2 regions of the Paenarthrobacter sp. YAF11_1 genome follow, and region 1 is predicted to be linked to the other one. Evidence: predicted binding sites of a transcription regulator. Region 1 holds the regulator's gene; the other holds the start of a gene.
What was found. Region 1 encodes HrcA, which represses chaperone genes, less so after heat shock. Its sites were predicted from a motif close to TTNGCACTCGNNNNNNNCGAGTGCNAA; they were not measured.
Positions count from the first base shown of each region.

Region 2: groL (chaperonin GroEL) is a predicted target of HrcA. The motif match lies at 2,903-2,929, and genes of this name have one in related genera.

Region 1 is NZ_JBFRDF010000002.1:251,292-256,567, reverse strand. Features, by position in the region: gene AB4Y77_RS05250 (DUF4870 domain-containing protein) at 1-245, opposite strand, end outside; gene AB4Y77_RS05245 (DUF3097 domain-containing protein) at 367-1,218, opposite strand; gene hrcA (heat-inducible transcriptional repressor HrcA) at 1,396-2,403, shown strand; gene dnaJ (molecular chaperone DnaJ) at 2,454-3,581, shown strand; gene AB4Y77_RS05230 (16S rRNA (uracil(1498)-N(3))-methyltransferase) at 3,584-4,354, shown strand; gene AB4Y77_RS05225 (GerMN domain-containing protein) at 4,388-5,260, opposite strand.
Region 2 is NZ_JBFRDF010000011.1:148,558-153,833, reverse strand. Features, by position in the region: gene AB4Y77_RS17170 (siderophore-interacting protein) at 1-490, opposite strand, end outside; gene AB4Y77_RS17165 (uracil-DNA glycosylase) at 543-1,313, opposite strand; gene AB4Y77_RS17160 (DUF3263 domain-containing protein) at 1,420-1,755, shown strand; gene AB4Y77_RS17155 (LytR C-terminal domain-containing protein) at 1,805-2,413, shown strand; gene AB4Y77_RS17150 (cold-shock protein) at 2,587-2,790, shown strand; gene groL (chaperonin GroEL) at 3,113-4,738, shown strand; gene AB4Y77_RS17140 (RNase H family protein) at 4,875-5,276, shown strand, end outside.

The DNA.
Region 1 (5,276 bases):
GCGATGGTGGGAGGCAGCGTAAAGTTCAGTGCTTCCTTGGATTCCTGTGCCGTGAAAGGTCCGCGGTCACGGAAGATCAAGTAGATCAGGAGCGATGGCAGGCATCCCAGAATGCCGCCAAAGTGTGCCAAGGTAGCCCACTGCCTGTCCTCGCTGGCGGTCAGTGGCAGCGCATTTGCAGGCGCGCCATGGTACTGGGGCTGGCCTGCGGCGCTGCCCGGTTCTTCAGGAGCGTTCTCTGCCACGGTGTGTTCCCTTTGCTGTAAAGATGGTGCGGTGTTGCTGTCCCAGAATACCGGCCCCGGCAGGCTTCCCGGGACAAGCGCCACGATGACACGTCAGTTGCTGCTGCTTTGAGGGCAATGGTCAGGGAACTGTGAGGAAATCGATGACTTCCTCCACGCGGCCCAGCAGCGAAGCTTCGAGGTCGGCGTAGCTGCGAACCGCTCCGAGAAGCCGTTGCCAGCCCAGTCCTATGTCCTCCGCGGTCTCGTGGGGCCACCCGAAGGCGGTAAGAATCCCGGTCTTCCAGTCGGTGCCGCGGGGCACGGACGGCCAAGCCTCAATTCCCAGGACTTTGGGCCTGATGGCCTGCCAGACATCGATATAGGGGTGTCCGACGATCAGGACATTTCCCGCGGCTCCAGGCACAGTCATGGCATCAGCTGCGATGCGGGACTCTTTGGAGCCGGCCACGAGGTGGTCCACCAGGATGCCGAGGCGCCGGCCGGGACCGGGGTTGAAGGCGGATATTACCGACTTGAGGTCATCGACTCCGTGCAGGGGCTCCACCACAATGCCCTCGACGCGGAGATCGTCGCCCCAGACTTTCTCGACGAGTTCGGCGTCGTGTTTTCCTTCCACCCAAATGCGGCTGGCTTTGGCCACCTGGGCGCGTTGACCTTGAACCTTCACCGAACCTGATGCCGTGCGCCCCGCCTGAACGGCCGGCGTCGGTTGCCGTGGGGCCGGGGGCATCAACCGGATGGGCTGCCCCTCGAGCAGGAAGCCAAATCCGAGTTGGAACGACTTCGTCTTCCCCCGTCTGTCCTCAAGGGACACAATGTGCATGCCGCCGGTTTTCTCGACCCGGGTGACTTCGCCCACCCAGCCTGACTGGACGTCTTCGAGGACCATCCCGCGTTGGACGGCAACCTCCGGCAGTTGCCGTTTGGCCGGAGCTGACAGATCCTGCGGACCCCACGTGTCGAAAGCCAAGGAGTTCCTACCTTTGTGCTGGGTTGTATAGTGCAGTGCTGATTTGCGCTGGGTTGGGACGGGAAAGTTCAATGCTAGCAACGGGGTGGCTCATACTAGACTGGTTAGCACTTGGGCATGTTGAGTGCTAAGTGGACCCGGTCCCAGAGACCACGGCAGTCGTCAGGAGGTGGAGCAATGAGTGAGCCGCGCAAGTTGGAAGTGCTGCGTGCCATCGTTGAAGATTACGTGCATTCTCGGGAGCCTGTTGGATCGAAGGCCCTTGTTGAACGGCACCATCTCGGTGTTTCAAGCGCCACCATCCGTAACGACATGGCCGTTTTGGAAGAAGAAGGCCTCATTGCAGCGCCGCACACCAGTGCCGGTCGTATTCCCACCGACAAGGGCTATCGCCTGTTCGTCGATCGCATCTCCCAGGTCAAGCCCCTTTCGGCCGCCGAGCGGCGGGCCATCCATTCGTTGCTTGAAGGCCCTGATGATGTCGACGACATCCTGGAGCGCACCGTAAGGCTCCTGTCGCAACTGACCAACCAGGTCGCCGTCGTGCAGTATCCACACTCGAACCGCGCTCTGGTACGGCACGTTGAGTTCGTCCTGTTGGCGCCACAACAGGTTTTGGTGGTGCTGATTGCCGATACCGGCAGCGTCGGCCAGAAGGTCATCGATGCTGGTTCGGACGTGGGCGACGACGCTTTGATGCGACTGAGATCCCGCTTCCTGGGCAGCATCGCAGGGACACAACTGGCCCTGTTGCCGCAGGTGCTTCCGTCGGTGATTGCCCTGTGCCCGCCGGAGCTTCGGGGACTGGCCCACACATTGGCCAACGGGCTGCAGGCCCTGAGTGACAACAGCCGCGAAGAACGCATCCTCATGGCCGGTACGGCCAACCTCGCCAGGTCCAACGTGGACTTCCCCTTGAGCATTGGCCCGGTGCTGGAAGCTCTTGAGGAACAAGTTGTCATGCTCCGGTTGTTATCAGACATGGGGGATGACCCCCGTGGCGTCACCGTGAGTATCGGCCGGGAAAATCCCTACGACGGATTGGCAGAAGCTTCCGTTGTCGCCACCGGGTACGGCTCCGGCGCCAAGGTGGGGATTCTGGGGCCAACCCGCATGGATTATCCAACGACCATGGCCGCAGTCCGGGCCGTGGCCCGTTACCTTTCACGCATTCTTGGCGGCTGAAGGCCGTCCCGAAGAAACATCCGCAGTACAACAAGGAAGAGATACCGACTTTGAGCAGCCACTATGACGTTTTGGGAGTCTCGCCGGAAGCCACCGGGGAAGAGATCAAAAAGGCGTACCGCAAGTTGGCGCGGAAACTCCACCCGGACGTAAACCCAGGTGAAGATGTCGCGGAACAGTTCAAGGCCGTGACCCATGCTTATGAGGTCCTGTCCGATCCCCAGAAGCGCCGCGTCTACGATGCCACCGGCAACGAGAATGGAACGGACAACGGGTTTGGTGGCGGATATTCCGGCCAGGGCTTCGCGTTCCAGGACATTTTCGATACGTTCTTTGGTGGTGGCGGCGGTCACGGTGGGCCGGCCTCCCGTGTGCGACGCGGCCAGGACGCACTCATCAGCGTCCGCATCGACCTTAAGGACGCCGTTTTCGGTGTCAACAAGAAGCTTGAAGTGGACACGGCCGTGACCTGCCCCACCTGTGACGGCAGCTGCTGCCGCCCGGGCACCCATCCGGAACGTTGTGACATCTGTGGTGGCAGTGGCCAGGTCCAGCGGGCTGTCCGCTCCATCCTCGGCCAAGTTATGACTGCCGCCCCTTGCGGTTCCTGTGAGGGCTTCGGCACGGTCATCAAGGACCCCTGCAATGAGTGCAACGGCCAAGGCCGCATCCGCAGCCGTCGTTCGCTGACCATCAAGGTTCCTGCCGGTGTTGCCACCGGTACTCGCATCCAGTTGTCCGGCCAGGGTGAAGCAGGGCCCGCAGGCGGCCCGTCCGGCGACCTCTACGTGGAGATCCGTGTCAACAACGATTCCATGTTCATGCGCGAAGGCGACGACCTCCACGCCACCCTCAGCGTGCCCATGACGGCCGCGGCGCTGGGTACGGAGTTGCAGCTGGATACCTTCGACGGCGCACAGGACATTGACGTGAAGGCCGGAACCCAGTCAGGCGAGATCATCACCCTCCGGGGCCTGGGTGTCACGCACCTGCGTGGTTACGGCCGCGGCGACCTCAAGGTACACCTCCACGTTGAAACGCCGAGCAAGCTGGATCCGGCGCAGGAAGAATTGTTGCAGCAGCTCGCCAAGCTTCGCGGGGAGCAGTTCACCGAAGGAAAGCTCGTGGCCAGCGGCGGGATGTTCGCCAAGCTTCGGGACAAGCTCGGTAACCTGTAGCGGTGAGCAACCCCGTTTTCTTCACCTCGGCCGGCAGCCTTGGCGATGTCGGCGCCGGCGGTACCTTCGTGCTGGAAGGTCCGGAAGCGCGGCACGCGGTTACGGTCAAGCGACTTGTGGTGGGAGAGCCAGTCGACATAGCCGATGGGGCCGGCGCGCGGTTGACCGGCACGGTCGCCGAGGCCGGGCCCGCGGGCCTGATTGTCACTGCCTCCGACGTTGTCTTTGAAGACCTGCCGGACGTCCGCTTGGTGCTGGTCCAGGCCCTGGCCAAGGGCGACCGTGACGAACTTGCCATCGAGACAGCCACGGAACTCGGAATTGATGCTGTGCTTCCGTGGCAGTCGGAGCGTTCCATTGTTCGATGGAAGGGCGATCGCGCCGCAAAGGCCCACGCCAAGTGGGAGTCCGTGGTCACCGCTGCCGCCAAGCAGGCCCGGCGGGCGTGGATTCCTGAGGTGAGGTCCATGGTGGACACTGGGTCCTTGGCGAACGCTGTTGCCCAAGCTGACCTTGCCATCATCCTGCATGAAGACGCGAAGAATCCCTTGCGGACCGTCCTTGAGGAGTTGGCGGCAGCGGCAACCAACGCCAGCGCTCCCCGCGAGGTGCTGCTGATTGTGGGCCCCGAAGGCGGGATCTCACCCCGCGAAGTAACGCGGCTTAGTGATGCCGGCGCCGTGACGGCACTCTTGGGGCACCATGTCTTGAGGTCCTCGACGGCAGGACCGGCCGCCGTCGTTCTTGCCAGCGACATCCTGGGACGCTGGTAGGAGCGGCCTTGGGCCGCATCCGGCCCCGGGCAGCTACCCGACCCTGAACAGGCGGGTGTCGGTGCTGGTCGCGATGGCGTTGCCCGCGTTGTCTACTTGGGAGACGCGTACCTCGTACTGGCCGGCTTTCAACGTGGCACCAAAGGTGAACAGGCCATACTGCCCGGGTTCGCCGGTGGCTTGCGTTTGGCCCGTGAGAAGGCTGGCCTTTTCGCCCTTGCCGTTGTCCTGCAGGACCTGCCAGGCGATGGGCTTGGAGCTGTCAGTGCTTCGACCGTTGAACTTGACCAGTCCGGTGGGCAGGGTGGTGTCTTCCTGCGGATCGATGATCCAGAGCGGGGCAACCAGGGAAGCGTCGCGCGTCATTGGTTCCCCCAGCTGCACTTGCCCGAACGCCATATAGTCCTTGTGGCCATCGACCAGGATGACTACTTGGATCTGCTGGCCTGAATTGATGAGCCCTGAGGACGAGGCTGCGGCGGTCGCCGTGTAGACGAGTTGCTGCACTGCCCGCTGCGCCATGCCGGCGTCCAGGTTCGAGTTGAAAGCATCGCGGGAAATATCGACTGTGATGACGTTTTTGCCCGAAATGGAGGTGGCCAGGCTGGCGGGTTCCTGCCAGGGTGTGAAGAAGTCATGATCCAACGGCTTTTCCGCCATCATGATCCTCAGCGCTGTGGTCACAGGATTTCCGTCGCCGGAGATATCCCTGAACTCGCGGTAGAGGTAGACCTCTTCCTTGCTCCGTCCAATCCAGTAGACCGGGATCTTGGTGGAGGCCTGGGTGGTTTCGAGCGGGGCGTTGCTGGCCGGGGCTTCCTGGACGGTCAGCGGCGGCGGAGTGGAGGTGGCCTGGGTGCCACCGCCGTTGGCGATGCAACCGGTCAGGAGGAGGACAGCGAGCATAGCCGGCACGGCAACA
Region 2 (5,276 bases), on a different contig from region 1:
CCTCCACGCATGCTGCAATGGCCGGGATCGCGGCGTCGTCGCCGGCGAACAAGTACCAGTCGGCGTCCGGGGCCGGGTTGTAGGCGCCGCCGGGTCCTGTGAAGACCAACGAATCGCCGGGTTCGGCTGCGGCTGCCCAAGGACCTGCAAGTCCCTCGTCGCCGTGCACCACAAAGTCGATGGCCAATTCCTGGGCTTCAAGGTCTACCCAACGGATGGTGTAGGTCCGGGTATGCGGCCACAGCTCCCGCGGCATGGTCTCGCGGATGGCCCACAGGTCCAGCGGAAGCTGGTACTCGACGCCCGGCTGGGGGAAGACGATCTTGACGTAGCGGTCCACGTACTGGTTGTTCGCATAGTCACTGAATCCCGGTCCGCCGGCCACGATCCGCACCATATGCGGCGAAAGGCGTTCACTCCGCAGGACTGTCAGGTTGACCTGCGGGCGGGTTGTGCGGGTGGCGGACGAAGTCACGGGGAGAGCAGACATGTAGGTAAGCCTAAGCTAATTTCCTGCACGTCCGCTGGGGATGAGTCGAAGGTTACAGGATAGGCAGTTCCCAGTTGATGGGTTCGGCGCCCTGTTCCAGCAGCAGCTCGTTGCTGCGGCTGAAGGGCTTGGAACCGAAGAAGCCCCGGGAGGCCGAGAGCGGACTGGGATGGACCGACACGATGGACGGCGCTCCCTCCAGCAACGGCAGAACGCCCTCGGCGTCCTTGCCCCAGAGGATGGCCACCAACGGGCTGCGCCGCCCCGCACCGTCCGTACGGCGGGCGACGGCGGTGACTGCCGCCGTCGTGATGGCCTCCCAGCCTTTGCCGCGATGGGAGCCGGCATCTCCGGCGGTGACGCTGAGGACACGGTTCAGCAGGAGGACACCTTGGCCCGTCCAGGCGCTGAGGTCGCCATGGACCCGGGGAAGCAGTCCGAGGTCGTCGTGCAGTTCCCGGTAGATATTGGCGAGGCTGCGCGGGATGGGTCGCGTCTGCGGCGACACGGCAAAGGAAAGCCCGACGGCGTGTCCCGGCGTGGGGTACGGGTCCTGGCCCAGAATCAGTACTTTGACGTCTGCCAGCGGCTGTTGGAAGGCACGCAGAAGGTTGCCGGCCGAGGGAAGGACGTGGGTTCCGTTCTTGGCTTGGGTCGCGACGAAGTCCAAGGCGCTCCGCAGTTGCCCTTCAACGGGACGCAGGGCATCAGCCCAGTCCTGCGCCATCAGTTCTTCCAGCGGGCGGTCAGGGAGCCCGGCAAAACCGGCATTGTCCAGGTCCGTCGGTTCAAGGTCAAAAAGTGCATCCTCGCCATTCACCACGCCATTGTCTCCTGCGCAGTCCCGGCCCGGCGAATGACAGCGTTGTTATTCGCCCGTAACATGGGGGTAGGACATTTTCCCCCAACACGCGTCGAAGGAGTGTGCCGTGGCAGAACCAGCACCGGAACCGATGGCGCCGCAGTCAACCGGGTTTGCCCTCGCAGACCTTGCGGCCGGGACCCTCAGTGACTCCCCGCTCAGCGAACGGGACCAGCAGATGTTGGCCTTGGAACGGCAGTGGTGGAAGTACTCAGGGGCCAAGGAGCAGGCCATCCGTGAACTGTTCGATCTCTCGGCAACACACTATTACCAGATCCTCAACGCGCTCATAGATACCGAAGACGCGTTGGCCCACGATCCCATGCTCGTCAAGAGATTGCGTAGACTACGTACGTCCCGCCAGCGTGCGCGGACGGCACGTCGCTTGGGGTCCGACGCGTAAATCGCCAGGCTGATCTGTCAGCAGCAACCAGCAAGGACAACGCTTCACCATGACCAAATATGCCAAGGACGAATTCGACCAGGTCCCGCAGAACACTTCCCGGCAGGGCGTTCACCGTGATGCCCAGGAAACCATGCGTCCCACGTTGTGGCCGGTCCTGACCGTTGGGGCGGTAGCCCTGGTTCTGGGGCTGGTGGCCTTCCTGGTCCTTCCAAACCTCGGCGTGGTGGCCCCCAATGCCGCGCCCAGCGTCTCCACGCCGGCCCCGCAGCAGACTGATGCCTCGCCCTCTGCTGCTCCGAGCGAATCCAGCAGTGCACCGTCCGCATCCAGCGAGCCGACGCCCTCAGAGAGCCCGTCTGCAACGTCGTCCTCCGCGCCGGTCGACAAGTCCACCCCGGTTGCCGTGTACAACGGTGCCGGCACCGCTGGGTTGGCTGGCCGCGTGGCCGGCCTGGTGGAAGCCGACGGCTGGACGCTGAGCACCGTAGGCAACTGGGGCGGCCTGCCGCAGCAGACATCCGTGATCTTCTACAACGCGCCTGAGCAGAAGGTTAACGCCGAGGCGTTGGGCACCTTGTTGGGCATCCAGACGATCGTTGAATCGCCCGAGGTGCAGCAGCAGTTGGTTGTTGTGGCAGGACCGGGCTACCAGTAAAAACCTCTGGCCTCCAAGTGGCCCTGAAGCCCCAACTCGGTTAAGCCTCAATAACAAAAGTGATGCCCCGGGCCTCCGTGGGAGCGCCGGCAGAGTGACTGTGGTTACAGTGGATTGATTCCGGTACGGAGATCCCGGCAACCGGTCTTGGCTACTGCGAAAGTGTGGGCATCATGGCATTGGGAACCGTCAAATGGTTCAACGCCGAAAAAGGCTACGGATTCATCACTGTGGATGAGTCGGGTGACGACGTCTTTGTACACTGGTCCGCCATTCAGATGGACGGCTTCCGCGCCCTTGAAGAGGGTCAGCGGGTTGAGTTTGAACTGGGCGAGGGGCAAAAAGGTCCGCAAGCCGAAGGTGTGCGCGTCGCGTAGCGCCTTGTCGGGTTCGACCCATCTCCGTCAGCCCTCGGCTGAAAGCCCTTTGTTTATAGAGCAAAGTGGCATCTCTGCTTGCACTCTCCCCGGTCGAGTGCTAATTATTGATTTAGCACTCCTATGGTTCGACTGCTAAGTCCAGCCCGGCTTAACCCGGCGGTGGGCGGTGTTCGTTCCAGCGGAGGATCAAGAAACACCTTGGTGGGGTGAGGTCCGGAGCGCGGGGCATACAGAGGCCGCGGGCAAAGGACCGTCCGTCGCGGGCACCCCATCTGACAGGTACCTTCTTAACGACTGTCCCGAAAGGACTACCGCCGTTATGGCCAAGATCATTGCATTTGATGAAGAGGCACGCCGCGGCCTCGAGCGGGGCCTGAACATCCTCGCAGACGCCGTCAAGGTCACCCTCGGCCCGCGTGGACGCAACGTCGTCCTCGAAAAGAAGTGGGGCGCCCCCACGATCACCAACGATGGAGTTTCCATCGCCAAGGAGATCGAGCTGGACGACCCCTACGAGAAGATCGGTGCAGAACTGGTCAAGGAAGTTGCCAAGAAGACGGATGACGTCGCTGGCGACGGTACTACCACTGCAACCGTCCTCGCCCAGGCACTGGTGAAGGAAGGCCTGCGCAACGTTGCCGCCGGCGCCGACCCGCTGTCCCTCAAGCGCGGCATCGAGAAGGCTGTCGAGGCAGTCATCAGGGAACTGCTGGCCTCCGCCAAGGAGATCGAAACCAAGGAAGAGATCGCAGCTACTGCTTCCATCTCCGCCGGTGACCCGGAAATCGGCAGCCTCATCGCCGAAGCCCTGGACAAGGTGGGCAAGGAAGGCGTCATCACGGTCGAGGAATCCAACACCTTCGGCCTGGAGCTTGAGCTCACCGAGGGCATGCGCTTCGACAAGGGCTACATCTCCGCTTACTTCGTCACCGACGCAGAGCGCCAGGAAACGGTCCTCGAAGACCCGTACATCCTGATCGTCAACTCCAAGATCTCCAACGTGAAGGAACTCGTCACGGTTCTGGAGAAGGTCATGCAGTCCAACAAGCCGCTGCTGATCATCGCCGAAGACATCGAGGGCGAGGCCCTGGCCACGCTGATCGTCAACAAAATCCGTGGCACCTTCAAGTCCGTCGCCGTCAAGGCTCCGGGCTTCGGTGACCGCCGCAAGGCCCAGCTGGCCGACATCGCCATCCTCACCGGTGGCCAGGTCATCTCCGAAGAAGTTGGCCTCAAGCTCGAAAACGCCGGCCTGGAACTCCTCGGCACCGCCCGCAAGGTTGTTGTCACCAAGGATGAGACCACCATCGTTGAAGGTGCCGGCGACGCCGAGCAGATCGCCGGCCGCGTGGCCCAGATCCGCGCCGAGATCGAGAACTCCGACTCCGACTACGACCGCGAGAAGCTGCAGGAACGCCTGGCCAAGCTGGCCGGCGGCGTTGCAGTCATCAAGGCCGGTGCCGCAACCGAAGTTGAGCTCAAGGAACGCAAGCACCGCATTGAGGACGCAGTCCGCAACGCCAAGGCTGCTGTTGAAGAAGGCATCGTTGCCGGTGGTGGCGTAGCCCTCATCCAGGCCGGCGCCAAGGCATTCGCCAACCTCACCCTCCAGGGTGACGAAGCAACGGGTGCCAACATCGTCAAGGTTGCCATCGACGCTCCGCTGAAGCAGATCGCCTTCAACGCCGGCCTCGAGCCCGGCGTTGTGGTGGACAAGGTTCGCGGCCTGCCTTCGGGCCACGGCCTGAACGCTGCCACGGGTGTCTACGAAGACCTTCTGGCTGCTGGTGTGAACGACCCCGTAAAGGTCACCCGCTCGGCTCTCCAGAACGCTGCTTCCATCGCTGGTCTGTTCCTGACCACCGAGGCTGTAGTTGCCGACAAGCCTGAGAAGAACGCTCCGGCTGCCGGCGGCGACGACATGGGCGGCATGGGCGGCTTCTAAGCCCCCACGCTGTAGCAATACAGCGCCCAAGCGTCACGCTTTAGAGCAAACGACGGCGGTCCCCACCAGGTGGGGGCCGCCGTCTTGCTGTGCTAGCACGGATTCAGTGTCGGTGGGGTCTGGCAGGATTAAGGTCATGACAATTATTGCTGCCGCTGATGGGTCCGCCCTCGGCAATCCTGGGCCGGCCGGTTGGGCCTGGTACGTTGATGACTCCTGTTGGCGCGCAGGAGGTTGGCCGCACGGCACCAACAACCAGGGTGAACTCATGGCCGTCCTGGATCTGTTCCGTTCCACGGCACATGTGCCGGAGGAAGACCTGCTGATCCTTTGCGACAGCCAGTACGTCATCAACTGCATCAGCAAGTGGATGCCGGGATGGAAGCGCAAAGGCTGGCGCAAAGCCGACGGCAAGCCTGTGCTGAACGTGGACCTCCTCAAGGACATCGACCAGGCGATCGTGGGCCGCAAGTACAGGTTCGAATGGGTCAAGGGGCACGCCGGACATGACCTGAACGAGGCCGCCGATGAGCGTGCA